One region of the Adlercreutzia sp. St.1H8 genome, then DNA from elsewhere that is predicted to be linked to it. Evidence: predicted binding sites of a transcription regulator. Region 1 holds the regulator's gene; the other holds the start of a gene.

Region 1 (6,286 bases):
CGCTCGTAGGCGGCCACGATGGCGGCCACCAGCGAATGGCGCACGACGTCCTTGCCAGTGAAGTCGCAGAACGCGATGTCGGGGGTTCCCTCCAGGATGGGGCGCACGTGCGCCAGGCCCGAAATGCCGCGGGGCAGGTCGGTCTGGGACACGTCGCCGGTGACCACGATCTTCGAGCCGAAGCCGAGCCGGGTCAAAAACATCTTCATCTGCTCGGGCGTGGAGTTCTGCGCCTCGTCTAAGATGATGAAGCTGTCATTCAAGGTACGCCCGCGCATGAAGGCGAGCGGGGCTATCTCGATGGTGCCGTTCTCGATGAGCTGGTTGGCTCGCTCGGCGTCGGTCATGTCGTAGAGCGCATCGTAGAGCGGGCGGATGTAGGGATCCACCTTCTCGGTGAGGGTCCCGGGGAGGAACCCCAGGCTCTCGCCGGCCTCCACGATGGGGCGCGTGAGAATGACGCGGCCCACCTCCTTGCGCTTGAGCGCGGCCACCGCCATGGCCATGGCCAGGTAGGTCTTGCCCGTGCCGGCCGGCCCCATGCCGAAGGTGATGGTGTGCTCGCGGATGGCGTCGACGTAGCGCTTCTGACCTGCGGTCTTGGGGCGGATGGCCCGGCCGCGGTAGGTGAGCAGGATGTCCTCGCGCAAAACGCTCGGGGCGAACTCGGCGGTGCGCATGAGGTCGATGGCCCGGCGGACGTAGTCGGCCGTGGGCTCCTCGCCGCCCTCTGCCAGCTTGATGAGGTCGGAGAACAGCGCCGTGAGCGACTGCACCTCGATGGCGTCGCCCTCTAGCACGATGGTGTCGCCGCGCACGGTGATGCGGGCGGCGAAGGCGTCCTGGATGAGGTGAAGCAGCTCATCGGCCTGGCCCACCACCGCGGCCATGGGCACGCTGGCGGGCGCCGTGAGCGTTATCTGGGTCTGGTCTACCATGACCTCGATTGTAGCAGATGCGCCCCACCCCCGAAGGCACGGGTTGGTTACGGGGGCCGGCGCGGCATGGTCGAGAAGGAATGCCAGGCGTGGCTACAGGGCCACCTCGACGAGGACGCCGGAGGCGTGGGCGGGGTCGACGGCGATCTCGTGGTAGCTCTCGGTGGTGGCCCTGCCCGGGGACTCGACCACCGCCAGCTCGACGGCGCCGGCGCGGCGGGCGCGGTCGGCGGCGCGCAGCTCGGCGGCGAGCATGCGCAGCTCGGCGGCGCGGCGGGCGCGAACCTCTGGCGGCACCTGGTCGGCGCGGTCGGCGGCAGGCGTGCCTGCGCGGCGCGAGTAGGGAAAGACGTGCACCTTGGAGAAGCCAGCCTCGCGCACCACGGCGCAGGTGGCGGCGAAGTCCTCGTCGGTCTCGCCCGGGAACCCCACGATGACGTCGGTGGAGAGCGCCAGCTGCGGCACGGCGGCGCGCAGCCGCCCCACGATCGCGAGGAAGCCCGCGGCGTCGTAGGGGCGCGCCATCTCCGCGAGCACGCGGCTGCTCCCCGCCTGGAGCGGCAGGTGCAGATGACGGCAGAGGCGGCCCTCGGCGCGGGCCAGCAGCTCGATGAGGTCGTCGCCCACATCCTGGGGCTCCACCGAGCCGATGCGCAGGCGGCAGGGCGGCTGGCCGGGGGCGTGCAGGCGGGCCGTGGCGTCGAGCAGGCGCTCGCAAAGGCCGGCCAGGGTGAGCCCCTCGTCAGCGTAGGAGCCCAGGTTGATGCCGGTGAGCACGATCTCGGGAATGCCCGCGCGGGCCAGGGCCACGACCTCGGCGGCCACCTCCTCGGCCGGCCGCGACCAGGCGGCGCCGCGGGCCACGTGCACGATGCAGTAGGTGCACGCGTTGTCGCAGCCGTCCTGCACCTTGATGCCCACGCGCACGCGCTGCCCAAGGGCACGGGAGGCGGAAGATGGCTCGGCTGCGGCGCGGGACGCGCCCGCAGGCGCGGCGCCAGCCGCAGGGGTGGCCGGCCCGCCGCTGCCCTCCGGGACGCCGGCGACGATGCGGGGGGCCTCTGACGCGTCGGGCCGGAGGGCGGCCAGGGCCGACAGGCGCGCCTCCACCTGGGCCTTGGGCACCACCTCCACGCGCGCGTCGAGCGCCTCGAAGGCAGCGGGGTCGATGGCGGCGGCGCAGCCGGTCACCACCACCCGGGCGCGTGGCGCGGCGCGCAGGGCGTGGCGCACGGCCTTGCGGGTCTTCTTCTCGGCCTCGCCGGTGACGGTGCAGGTGTTCACCACCACGAGGTCGGCGCCAGCCTCGGGCCCCTCAGTCCAGCCGGCGACGCGCAGGGTGCGCTCGAAGGCGTCGGACTCCACGCGGTTGACCTTGCAGCCCAGGTTCACGATAGCGAACCGCGGCGCCCGCTCAGCCCCGCCCACCGCAGCCTGCGCGCCCGAGGCGCCAGCGACCGCCTCACCCGACGGCCTCGACCCCCCGTTCACCTCGACGCCCTCAGGGCGCTCCCCCGCCGTCACGCCTGCTCCGCCCGTCCGCCCAGGGCGCCCAGCTCGTAGAGCACGAGCGCCGGCGCCACCACGCCGGCGGTCTCGGTGCGCAGGATGGACGGCCCCAGGCTCACCAGTCTCGCGCGCGGGTTGCACGCCAGCAACGCGTCCACCTCATCAGGGGTCAGGCCGCCCTCGGGCCCCACCACCACGGCCACGCGCGCGTCGGCGGCGGGCATCCGCAGCGTCTCGAGGGCGCCGTGCAGCGCATCGGCCAGCCGTGCCGTGCCGGGGGCCTCCTCCCAGCACACGAGCACCGCCGTCGCTCCCGCGAGCGCCGCAGCCGCCTCGGCCAGCGTCACCGGCGCGCACACCTCGGGCACCCGCGGCTGACCCGACTGCATGGCCGCGCTCTTCGCCACGGCCTGCCAGCGCTCCACACGTGAGCGCGCCTTCCTCTCGTCCAGCCTCACCACGCTGCGCGCGCAGGCAAGCGGCAGGAACCCGGCCACGCCGAGCTCGGTGGCGTGGCGAATCACCTCGTCCATCTTGTCGCCCTTCGCCAGGCCCTGGACGAGCAGCACCTGCGGCCCCTCCTCCGGCGCGTCGAGGCGCCGCGCCACGCGCACCTCCAGCTGCCCGCCGTCGGAACGCACCACCTCGCACTCGAAGTAGTCGTACGCGGCGTCCACCACGGCCACGTGCTCGCCCGGCGCAAGCCGCAGCACGCGCGCATGGCGGGCGTCGCCCTCCGCCAGGCGCAGCGGGAACACCGCCTCAGGCTCGGCAGCGATCACCTGGTCATCGAGGAAGAACCGGTGCAGGGACATGGGGCCTTCTTTCCGCAGGCCGCTGGCGTAAGGGCGCCGCGGCAGGTCGGTAGTGGGACAAAAGCGCCCCGATGCGCAACGCGGGCATCGGGGCGCGGGTTCGCAGGCGCGAGGCAGGGCGCCCTTAGCGCGCTCGCCGGCCCGAAAGGCTGCTCGCCGGCATCGCCGCGCGCTGTGCGCCAGCCTAGATGGCGTCGCGCAGTTTCTGGAGGAACGAGCGGTTGTCGGCCACGTCCTCCCCCATCTCAACGGCCAGCTCCTCGAGCAGCTCGCGCTCGCGCTTGGAGAGCTTCTTGGGGATGACGACGTCCACGTGGGCGAACAGATCGCCACGCGCATCGCTGCGCAGACGCGGCATGCCGTGGCCCTTCACGCGGATGACCTGGCCGGCCTGGCACCCCTCGGGGATGCGCACCTCCACCTTCTCATCAGCCATGATGCCGTCGATCTCCACCTCGGCGCCGAGCGCCGCCTGGACCATGGGCACCGACACGCGGGCGTGCAGATCGTCCCCGTCGCGCTCGAAGAACTCATGGGGCTGGATGCGACAGGTGACGATGAGATCGCCCGCCGGCGCGCCCTGGATGCCGGCCTCGCCGAACTCGCTCACCCGCAGCTGCTGGCCGTCGCGGATCCCGGCGGGCACCTCCACGGTGACGCGCTGGCGGTCGGGCACGCGGCCCTGCCCCTCGCACTCGGGGCACGGGTTCTCGATGGTGGTGCCCATGCCGTGGCAGCGGGGGCAGGTGGTGGCCGACTGCATGTCGCCGAGGAAGGTGTGCTGCACGGTGACCACGCGGCCCTGGCCGTTGCACTCGGGGCAGGTGACTTCCTCGCCATCCGGGCCGAGGCCCGTGCCGTCGCAGTCGGGGCACGGCGCCAGGCGATCGTAGACGATCTCCTTCTTCACGCCGGCTGCCACCTCATCCAAAGTGAGCCGCAGGCCCACGCCCATGTCGCGACCGTTCTTGCGCACCTGGCGTCCACCGCCGGCCGCGCCGCCGAAGAAGGTGGAGAAGATGTCGCCCATGCCGCCGAAGCCGGCGCCGAACAGGTCCTCCAGGTCCACGTAGCCGCCGCCGTAGCCGCCCGCGCCTGCCGAAGCGGCGCCGGGGATGGTGCCGAAGCGGTCGTACTGGGCGCGCTTCTGCGCGTCGGAGAGCACGTCGTAGGCCTCGTTGAGCTCCTTGAACTGATCCTCGGCATCCGGCGCCTTGTTCACGTCGGGATGCAGCTCGCGCGCCTTGTGGCGGAACGCCTTCTTGATGTCGCTCTCCGACGCGTCACGGCTGACGCCGAGAATCTCGTACAAATCCTTGGCCATAGGACCGGTCTTTCCTTTCCTCGTAGGTCGCGCGCCAGCTACTCGTCCGAGAGCACGCGCTGCGCGGCGCGAACCGCGCGGATAACCAAGCTGTAGTCCATGCGGGTGGGGCCGATGACGGCCACCACCCCGGCGCCGTCGCCCCAGCCGTAGGGGCTGGCCACCACCGACACGCCCGCCAGTGCCTCTGCGCCGTTCTCCCGCCCGATGCGCACCGCGCAGGGCGCGCACGAACCGTCAAGGGCGTCGTCGAACACGTGGAGGAGCACCGTGTCGTCCTCAAGCGCCGACATGATGGGCGCAAGGGCCTGGGCCTGGGCAAACTCCGGCTTGCGCAGAAGCGAGCTCACGCCCACGCGGTGCGCGCGCCCAAGACCGGACTCCTGGACGCAGGCAGCCACCTCCTCGAGCACCAGGCGCACGAGCGGGTCGGCGAGCGCCTCGGGCACCGCCTCGTGGGCGGCGGCACGGGCCTCGGCGAGCGAGCGGCCGGCGAGCAGGCGGTTCAGCAGCTCCTGGATGCGGGCGAGCGTATCGGGCGCGACCGCGTCGGCGAAGGACACCTGGCGGTTGGCCACCTGGCCGTCCTCGGCCACGAGCACGATGAGCGCGCGGTGGTCGGAGAGCGACACGAGCGACACCTGGCGGATGCGTGCGGCCATGAGCGAGGGGGCCACCACCACCGACAGGCAGTCGGTGAGCCGCGCGAGCGCCGCCGAGGTCTGCTCCATGAGCGCATCGAGCTCGGTGGCGGTGGCGCGCAGCTGGTCGACCACGTCCTGGTGCGGCGCCTCCTCCCAGGCCAGGCCGCCGGAGAGCAGGTCATCGACGAAGGCGCGGTAGCCCGCGTCGGTGGGAACGCGCCCAGCGGAGGTATGGGGCTGGGTGATGTAGCCGGCGTCCTCAAGCGCCGAGAGGTCGTTGCGCACGGTGGCGGGGCTTACGCCGAGGGCGTAGCGCTCGGTAAGGGTGCGCGACCCCACGGGCAGCGCACGGGCCACGTACTCCTCGATGAGGGCGCTCAGCACGCGCTGACGGCGGTCTGAGAGCATGGGGCCTCCTTCCCTTCGAGCGTTCTCTCACATCCACGAGGAAGTATTCTAGCAGCCGACGCCAGCGAGTGCTAACTTTCAACGTAAGCGCCACAAAGGAAGCCGGGGGCGGGTGCCCGGCGCGCGCCCGTCACCCCTCCGCCAGCCCAAGCGCGCAGGTTTCGCCACGCGTTTCCGTCAAGAATAGAGGGTGTGCGCCGCTCGCCATCGCGCCAAGAGGGATCCGCGCTAGAGTGCCCGTCATCTTCCCAGGAAAAAGCCACGGATAACTTACCTGCGCCGCCATTTCGAACGCGAAACGAGCGCATATCCTCGAATTTTGGCAGAAACAACGCACCCCGACGGCATGGGCACCCCATCACCTCGACGAAGCCAGCGCGCTCGGGCAACGCGCCGCCGAGAAACGGCGGCCCGCGGGGGACCATACGGGTTTTTGGCCAATTTCGCCGCGCTTTACGCAGCGCTGAGGAGTCGCCAACGAAACAGCACGGCTACGACCTGGGAAAACGCCGACCCCTCTACGCGGCGCAGCACCCTAAAGGCGTCTTCTTAGCGTAAAGCACGCCGAAATTGGCCAGAAACCCGCAGCAAGCCGACGGCGGGCGAAGGGACGCCCGAAGGCAACCGCCCGCACCGTCCGCCGGACGC
Region 2 (6,286 bases), 710 kb from region 1:
TCGATGGTGGCGTCGGCCATGGTCATGCCGAAGTCCTTGTCCACCACCTGGGCGCCGGTGACGGCGGCCATGTCCTCGAGGATGCGCTTGCGGCGGTCGCCGAAGCCGGGAGCCTTGACGGCCACGCAGTTGAAGGTGCCGCGCAGCTTGTTGAGCAGGATGGTGGCCAGGGCCTCGCCCTCCACGTCCTCAGCGACGAGGAACAGCGGACGGCCGGACTTCATGACCTCCTCCAGCAGCGGAACCATGTCCTGGATGTTGGAGACCTTCTGGTCGGTGAGCAGGATGAAGGGATCCTTGAGCACCGCCTCCATCTTCTCCATGTCGGTGGCCATGTAGGGGGAGATGTAGCCGCGGTCGTACTGCATGCCCTCGACGATGTCCATCTCCAGGCCGAAGGTCTGGGACTCCTCCACGGAGATGGCGCCGTCCTTGCCCACGGCGTCCATGGCCTCGGCGATCTTCTCGCCGATCTGCGCGTCGCCGGCGGAGATGGTGCCGACGTTGGCGATCTGCTCCTTGGTGGAGACGGGGGTGGCGGCGTCCTTGATGGCGTCCACGACCACCTCGGTGGCCTTCTCGATGCCGCGGCGGATGCCGAGGGCGTCAGCGCCGGCGGTGACGTTCTTCAGGCCCTCCTTGACGATGACGTCGGCCAGCAGCGTGGCGGTGGTGGTGCCGTCGCCGGCGACGTCATTGGTCTTGACGGCGACCTCGCGGACGAGCTGGGCGCCCATGTTCTCGATGGGATCCTCCAGGTCGACCTCCTTGGCGACGGTCACGCCGTCGTTGGTGATGAGGGGGGCGCCGTAGGACTTCTCGAGGGCCACGTAGCGGCCCTTGGGGCCGAGGGTCACCTTGACGGCGGCGGCCAGCTTGTTGACGCCGGAGGCCAGGCCGCTGCGCGCGTCGGAGTCGAACTTGATTTCCTTAGCCATGGTTCAGCTTTCCTTTCATAGGTTCCAATAAAGAGAGGCAGGCTTTTCGTGGTGAGTCGCATGGCCCCGAAAGGCCGAGCCAGCGCGAGCTCAGCAACCTTACGGCTGCGTGCGAACCCGGCGAAGAGCTTGGGGGGGGGCAGGCGGCCGCCACGAAAGGCCGTCAGGCTGGTTAGGCGATGACGGCGTAGAGGTCGTCGGCGCGGAGGATGAGCACGTCCTCGCCGTCAACCGTGATCTCGGTTCCGCCGTACTTGCCGTAGATGACCTTGTCGCCCTCCTTGACGGGCATGGGGAGGTGCTTGCCGTCCTTGTCCAGCTTGCCCTCGCCGACGGCCAGAACGATGCCGGTCTGCGGCTTCTCCTTGGCATCATGGGCCAGGTACAGGCCCGACGCCGTGGTGACCTCGGCCTCGTCCTGCTTGATGATGACGCGATCGCCCAGGGGCTTCAAATTCATGATCTGCCTTCCTTTCGAGATGCTGTTCGGAGCGCGTGTCCAGTGCTTCATTTAACCACTCCGATTTAAGGAGTGCTAGCACTCTTGTTTAACGAGTGCTAAACAAGGGCCTATCATAGCAGTGGCAAAGGAGAATGCAAGCGGCAGAAGGAAATCTCAGCGAGACGCACTGAGATTTCAGAAGGTCGCCATATTTGGGGAGACGCGGCTTCGCGACGGCCCGCCCGACGCTGGGGCGGAAACGCCGCGACGCGAGGCACGGCGAGAGCACGTCCCGCAGGTCCCCGCGGCGCCGGGCGACCCGCCCGCCGCGAAGCCGGGCCCGCGGCGCGGTCGCAGAGCCGGCCAACCGCCCGCGCCGCCGACGGGTCGCTAGCTGTTTAGCGCCAAGACGTTGTTTACATTCCGATAGTGACAAATAGGGAGGACTCCGCGATGCTGTGAGTTGTCTAGGCTTACGGCGAAGGGGGCCCTCCCATGTCACAGCATCCTAACGCAAGGCTCACCCCGAAGGGGCGGGAGACCCTCGTCTCCCGCGTAAAAGCGGGCCTCGGCGTGGCCCGGACCGCCCGCGAGATGGGCGTGAGCCGCCAGACCGCCGCGAAGTGGCTGGCCCGCGCCGCCCGCGGGGAGCCGATGTCCGACCGCTCGTCCAGGCCGCGGCGCCTGGCGCGGGCAACCCCCTCGGAGGACGTCGAGCGGGTGGTCCGGGCGCGGTCGTCGATGCTCCTCGCCCCGCTCGCGCTGGCCGCCGAGACCGGCGTGCCCGCCCGCACCTGCGCCCGGATAGTCGCGCGCTCCGGCCTGCCCCGGCTCGCAGACGTCGACCGCGTGACCGGCGAGGTCCGCCGACGGGGGCCCGCCACGCCCGTCCGCTACGAGCGCGAGGGGCCCGGCGAGCTGCTCCATGTCGACGTCAAGAAGGTGGCGCGCATCCCCGACGGCGGCGGGCACAGGGCCCGGGGCCGCGGGTGCGGGTCGGCCCGGGGCTCCGGCAGCGCCTGCCTGCACGTGGCCGTCGACGACTTCAGCCGGGTCGCCTACGCCGAGCTGCTGCCCGACGAGCGCAAGGGGACGTGCCGGGCCTTCATGGAGCGATGCCTGGGCTTCTTCGAGGGGATGGGGGTGCGCGCCGAGCGCGTGATGACCGACAACGGCCCGGGATACAGGAGCCGTGACTTCAACTCCCTGCTGGAGGAGAGGAGGATCCGCCACGTCTTCACCAAGCCCTTCAGCCCATGGCAGAACGGCAAGGTCGAGCGCATGAACCGCACGCTCGCCCAGGAGTGGCAGTACGGCAGGGCGTGGGAGAGCGAGGCGGGGAGGGCGGCCGCCCTCCCCGCCTTCCTGGAGCGCTATAATTGGAACCGGCCGCACAGCGCCTGCGGGGGCCTGCCGCCCATGTCGCGCATCGTCGGCGTAAACAACCTATTGGCACACAACAGCTAGCGGGCGCTCGGCGCGATGAGGCCGCTCTCGTAGGCGAACACCACCAGCTGGGCGCGGTCGTGAGCGTCGGTCTTGGCCATGACGCGGGCCAGGTGCGTCTTGACGGTAGCCGGAGATATGACCAGGTCAGCCGCTATCTCCTCGTTGGAGAGGCCCCGTGCGGCCAGCATGAGGATCTCACGCTCGCGGTCGGTGAGCGTGGCAAGCGCCGCGCGCAGGGCATCGCCGCGCGCGCCCGTGCCCCAGCCGGCGCGCGGGCGCGCGGCCACGAACGTCTCCACGAGGCGGCGCATCACCGACGGCTGGATGAGCGCGTCGCCGGCGGCCACCACGCGAATGGCGGCGGCGATGTCGTCGGGGTCGGCGTCCTTGAGCAGAAAGCCGCTCGCGCCGGCCGCCAGCGCGTCGAAGACGTACTCGTCGATGTCGAAGGTGGTCAGCACGAGCACGTGGGTGCCGGCGAGCAGCGGGTTGCCTGTGATGTCGCGCGTGGCCTCGATGCCGCTTTTCTGCGGCATCCGGATGTCCATGAGCACCACGTCGGGCCGCAGCTCCTGGGCGCGCAGGACGGCCTCGGCCCCGTCGCGGGCCTCCCCCACCACGCGCAGCCCATCGTAAGATGAGAGGATGGCCTTGAAGCCGCTGCGCACGAGGTCTTGGTCATCCACCACCAAAACGCGGATGTCGTTGCTAGGCTCCATGGGAACCTCCTTCGTGGGTCGGGTCGAGCGGGATGCGGGCCTGCACGCGGAAGCCGCCGCCAACGCGCGGGCCGGCCTCGAAGGAGCCGCCGAGCAGGCGGACGCGCTCGCGCATGCCCTCGATGCCGTGGCCGCCGCCAGCCGCGCCTCCGGCGCCGGGATTCGGCGCCCCACGGCCGTCGTCGTCCACGAACAGGACAGCCGCGCCCGGCTCGACGGCCAGGCAGAGGGCCGCGCGGGTGGCGCCCGCGTGGCGCACGATGTTCGTGACCGCCTCGCGCGCGATGCCAAACAGCGCCACGTCCACGAAGGCGGGCACGGCCGCGCGATCGTAGGCCTCCTGCGCGAGGCTCGCCTTGACGCCGGCGCCCTCCAGGTAGGCCACCAGGTCAGCCATGCGGTCGGTGCCCTCGGTGGGCCGCACCTCGGCCGCGCCGTCACCGGCGCGCAGCACGCCGATCATGGCGCGAATCTCCTCAAGCGCCTCCTTGGCCGTGCCGCGTGCGACAGAGATGGCCTCCTTTGCGGCAGCCGGATCGCGGTCGATGAGCCGCTCGGCCGCAGCCGCCTGGATGCTTACCGCCGAGAGCGAGTGCGCCGTGATGTCGTGCACCTCGCGCGCGATGCGCACGCGCTCCTCCTCCACGCGCCGCTCGGCCTCGGTCTCGCGCGTGCGCTCGGCGGCAAGCGCGCGCTCCTCGGCGGCGCGCAGATAGTCCTGGCGCACCTGGAGGGCGTAGCCGGCCAGGGTGGCCGCGGCCATGAAGGCGATGTTCTGCACGAGGGTGAGCGAGGCGAGCGCGTGAAGCGACGAGGTGCTCGCCGCCACCACGATCACGCCTGCCGATGCGATGCCGGCCACGGCGGCCTCGGCCCGCGAGCAGCTGTAGGCCACGGTGAACGAGGCCACGAGCGGGCCGATGAGCGACATGGACACCGCGCCCATCTGCGACTGGAAGAAGGCCCAGGCGGTGAGCACGATGAGCAGCGTCGGCCAGGGGCAGCGCCGGCGCAGCACGAGCGGCAGCGTGGTCACCGCCACCGCGAGGATGGCCGCCGGCGTGGGAACCATGGCGTCGATGCCCATGAGGCGGCGCAGGGACTCGTCGGGAATGAGCAGGTTGACCGCCACCGTGAGCTGAAGGCAGCCGAAGCCAAAGGCGCCTGCGGCTATGACCAGGTCGAAGAGCCAGTCGGTGAGCGTCTGGGGCTTGTCGTGTATGAGGAGGTTCGTCATGACCCCATGGTAGCGGAGCGGACGGACGCGCGCCATACGCCAGCGGGGGTATGAGGCGGAGCCGTTGCCGAGGGAGGCCCCGCGCGACGCAGGGGGGGGTGCGGCGCGCGCGGCGCGAAGCGGGGGCTACCCGTAGAACGGCGCCGCGGGGAAAGGCGGCTCCAGCGCGCGCTTGTAGGCGCAGGCGGCAGCGCGGGTCAAAACGCGCTCCACCTGGGCGGGGTCGTGGCCGGCAGCGACAAGCGCGGCGGCGTCCAGCCCACGCTCGAAGGCGTCCACGAGAATGGCGTCCAGCACGTCGTAGCCGATTCCCAGGCTGGCCTCGTCGCTCTGGCCGGGCGCCAGCTCGGCACTCGGCGGCTTCACGAACACGTTGACGGGAATGGGCAGCGCCTGGCCCGCCTCGGCCGCACGGCGGTTTCGCCAGCGCGCGAGGGCGAAGACGTCGGTCTTGTACAAGCCGCCGATCGGCGCAAAGGCCCCTGCCATGTCGCCGTAGAGCGTGGAGTAGCCCATGTACGACTCGCTCTTGTTGCCCGTGTTGAGCACGAGCCAGCCCCAGGCGTTGGAGAGCGCCATCAGGCAGGTCATGCGGCAGCGGGCCTGGGTGTTCTCGGCCGCCAGCCCCGCAAGGGCGCCGCCGCAGGCACGCGCCAGCACGGACTCAAAGGCCTCGAAGGGCTCGCAGATGGGCACGGTGACCACGTCGATGCCCAGGTTGGCGGCGAGCGCCTCGGCGTCATCCACCGAAGACTCGCTGGAGTAGGGGCCCGGCATCATCACGCCATGCACGTGCTCGGCGCCCAGGGCATCGACGGCCATCACGGCCACGAGCGAGGAGTCCATCCCGCCGGACAGCCCGATCACCACGTCGGCGAAACCGGCGTCCCGTACGAACGCGCGCGTGGCGCCTACGCACGCCGCGTACTTCTCAGCTGCTTCCATAAGACCGCCCTTCTCGCTTCCTTCGCCAAGCCGGCATGCCCAGTATGCCCGCGTCGTGTTTCGCCTAGGTTGCGGCCACGTGAACAAAAACCTCGTCAATCGCGCCCCTTGCTGCAAATTCGGACGGTTTTGCACTCCCTGATTGCCGTCAGGCCAAAACCGACTAGGGAAAACGCCTCCCCGCAGAGCCAAAACGGCCCCAGGGAGACTCCCCGCGGGCAAACGCCAGTGCAAAACCGTCCGAATTTGCAGTCGCCAGGCAAAAAAAAGAAGGCCGCCGCACCCGCGACGACCTGAGACCAGGCAGGGGGACGGCCGCCGGCTCGCGGATCCTGGCGCACCACGCCCGCGCGCCGGCCGCGAGCGCCTAAACGGCGCGCACGCGCTCGGCCAGCCACTCCGTCCACGCGTCCACGCCCTCGCCCGAGGTGGCGGCGAGGGGAAACACGGGCGCCTGCGGGTTGAGCCGCGTGACCGCGTCGTCGAAGGCCGCGCGATCGAAGTTGAACACCGGCAGCGTGTCCACCTTGTTGAGGATGATGGCGTCAGACACCTG

Evidence for each region. Region 1 encodes HrcA, which represses chaperone genes, less so after heat shock. Its sites were predicted from a motif close to TNTTAGCANNCNNNNNNNNNGNNTGCTAANA; they were not measured.
Region 2: the regulator HrcA is predicted to act here: its motif matches at 1,472-1,502, upstream of AC6I0Y_RS02145 (co-chaperone GroES).

Annotation. Positions count from the first base shown of each region.
Region 1 covers NZ_AP039376.1:1,327,868-1,334,153, reverse strand. Annotated here, with positions in the region: gene AC6I0Y_RS05040 (PhoH family protein) at 1-938, opposite strand, end outside; gene AC6I0Y_RS05035 (MiaB/RimO family radical SAM methylthiotransferase) at 1,032-2,462, opposite strand; gene AC6I0Y_RS05030 (RsmE family RNA methyltransferase) at 2,459-3,262, opposite strand; gene dnaJ (molecular chaperone DnaJ) at 3,447-4,586, opposite strand; gene hrcA (heat-inducible transcriptional repressor HrcA) at 4,625-5,638, opposite strand.
Region 2 covers NZ_AP039376.1:613,940-620,225, reverse strand. Annotated here, with positions in the region: gene groL (chaperonin GroEL) at 1-938, opposite strand, end outside; gene AC6I0Y_RS02145 (co-chaperone GroES) at 1,111-1,398, opposite strand; gene AC6I0Y_RS02140 (IS481 family transposase) at 1,876-2,847, shown strand; gene AC6I0Y_RS02135 (response regulator transcription factor) at 2,844-3,548, opposite strand; gene AC6I0Y_RS02130 (sensor histidine kinase) at 3,538-4,785, opposite strand; gene nadE (NAD(+) synthase) at 4,912-5,730, opposite strand; gene hypB (hydrogenase nickel incorporation protein HypB) at 6,098-6,286, opposite strand, start outside.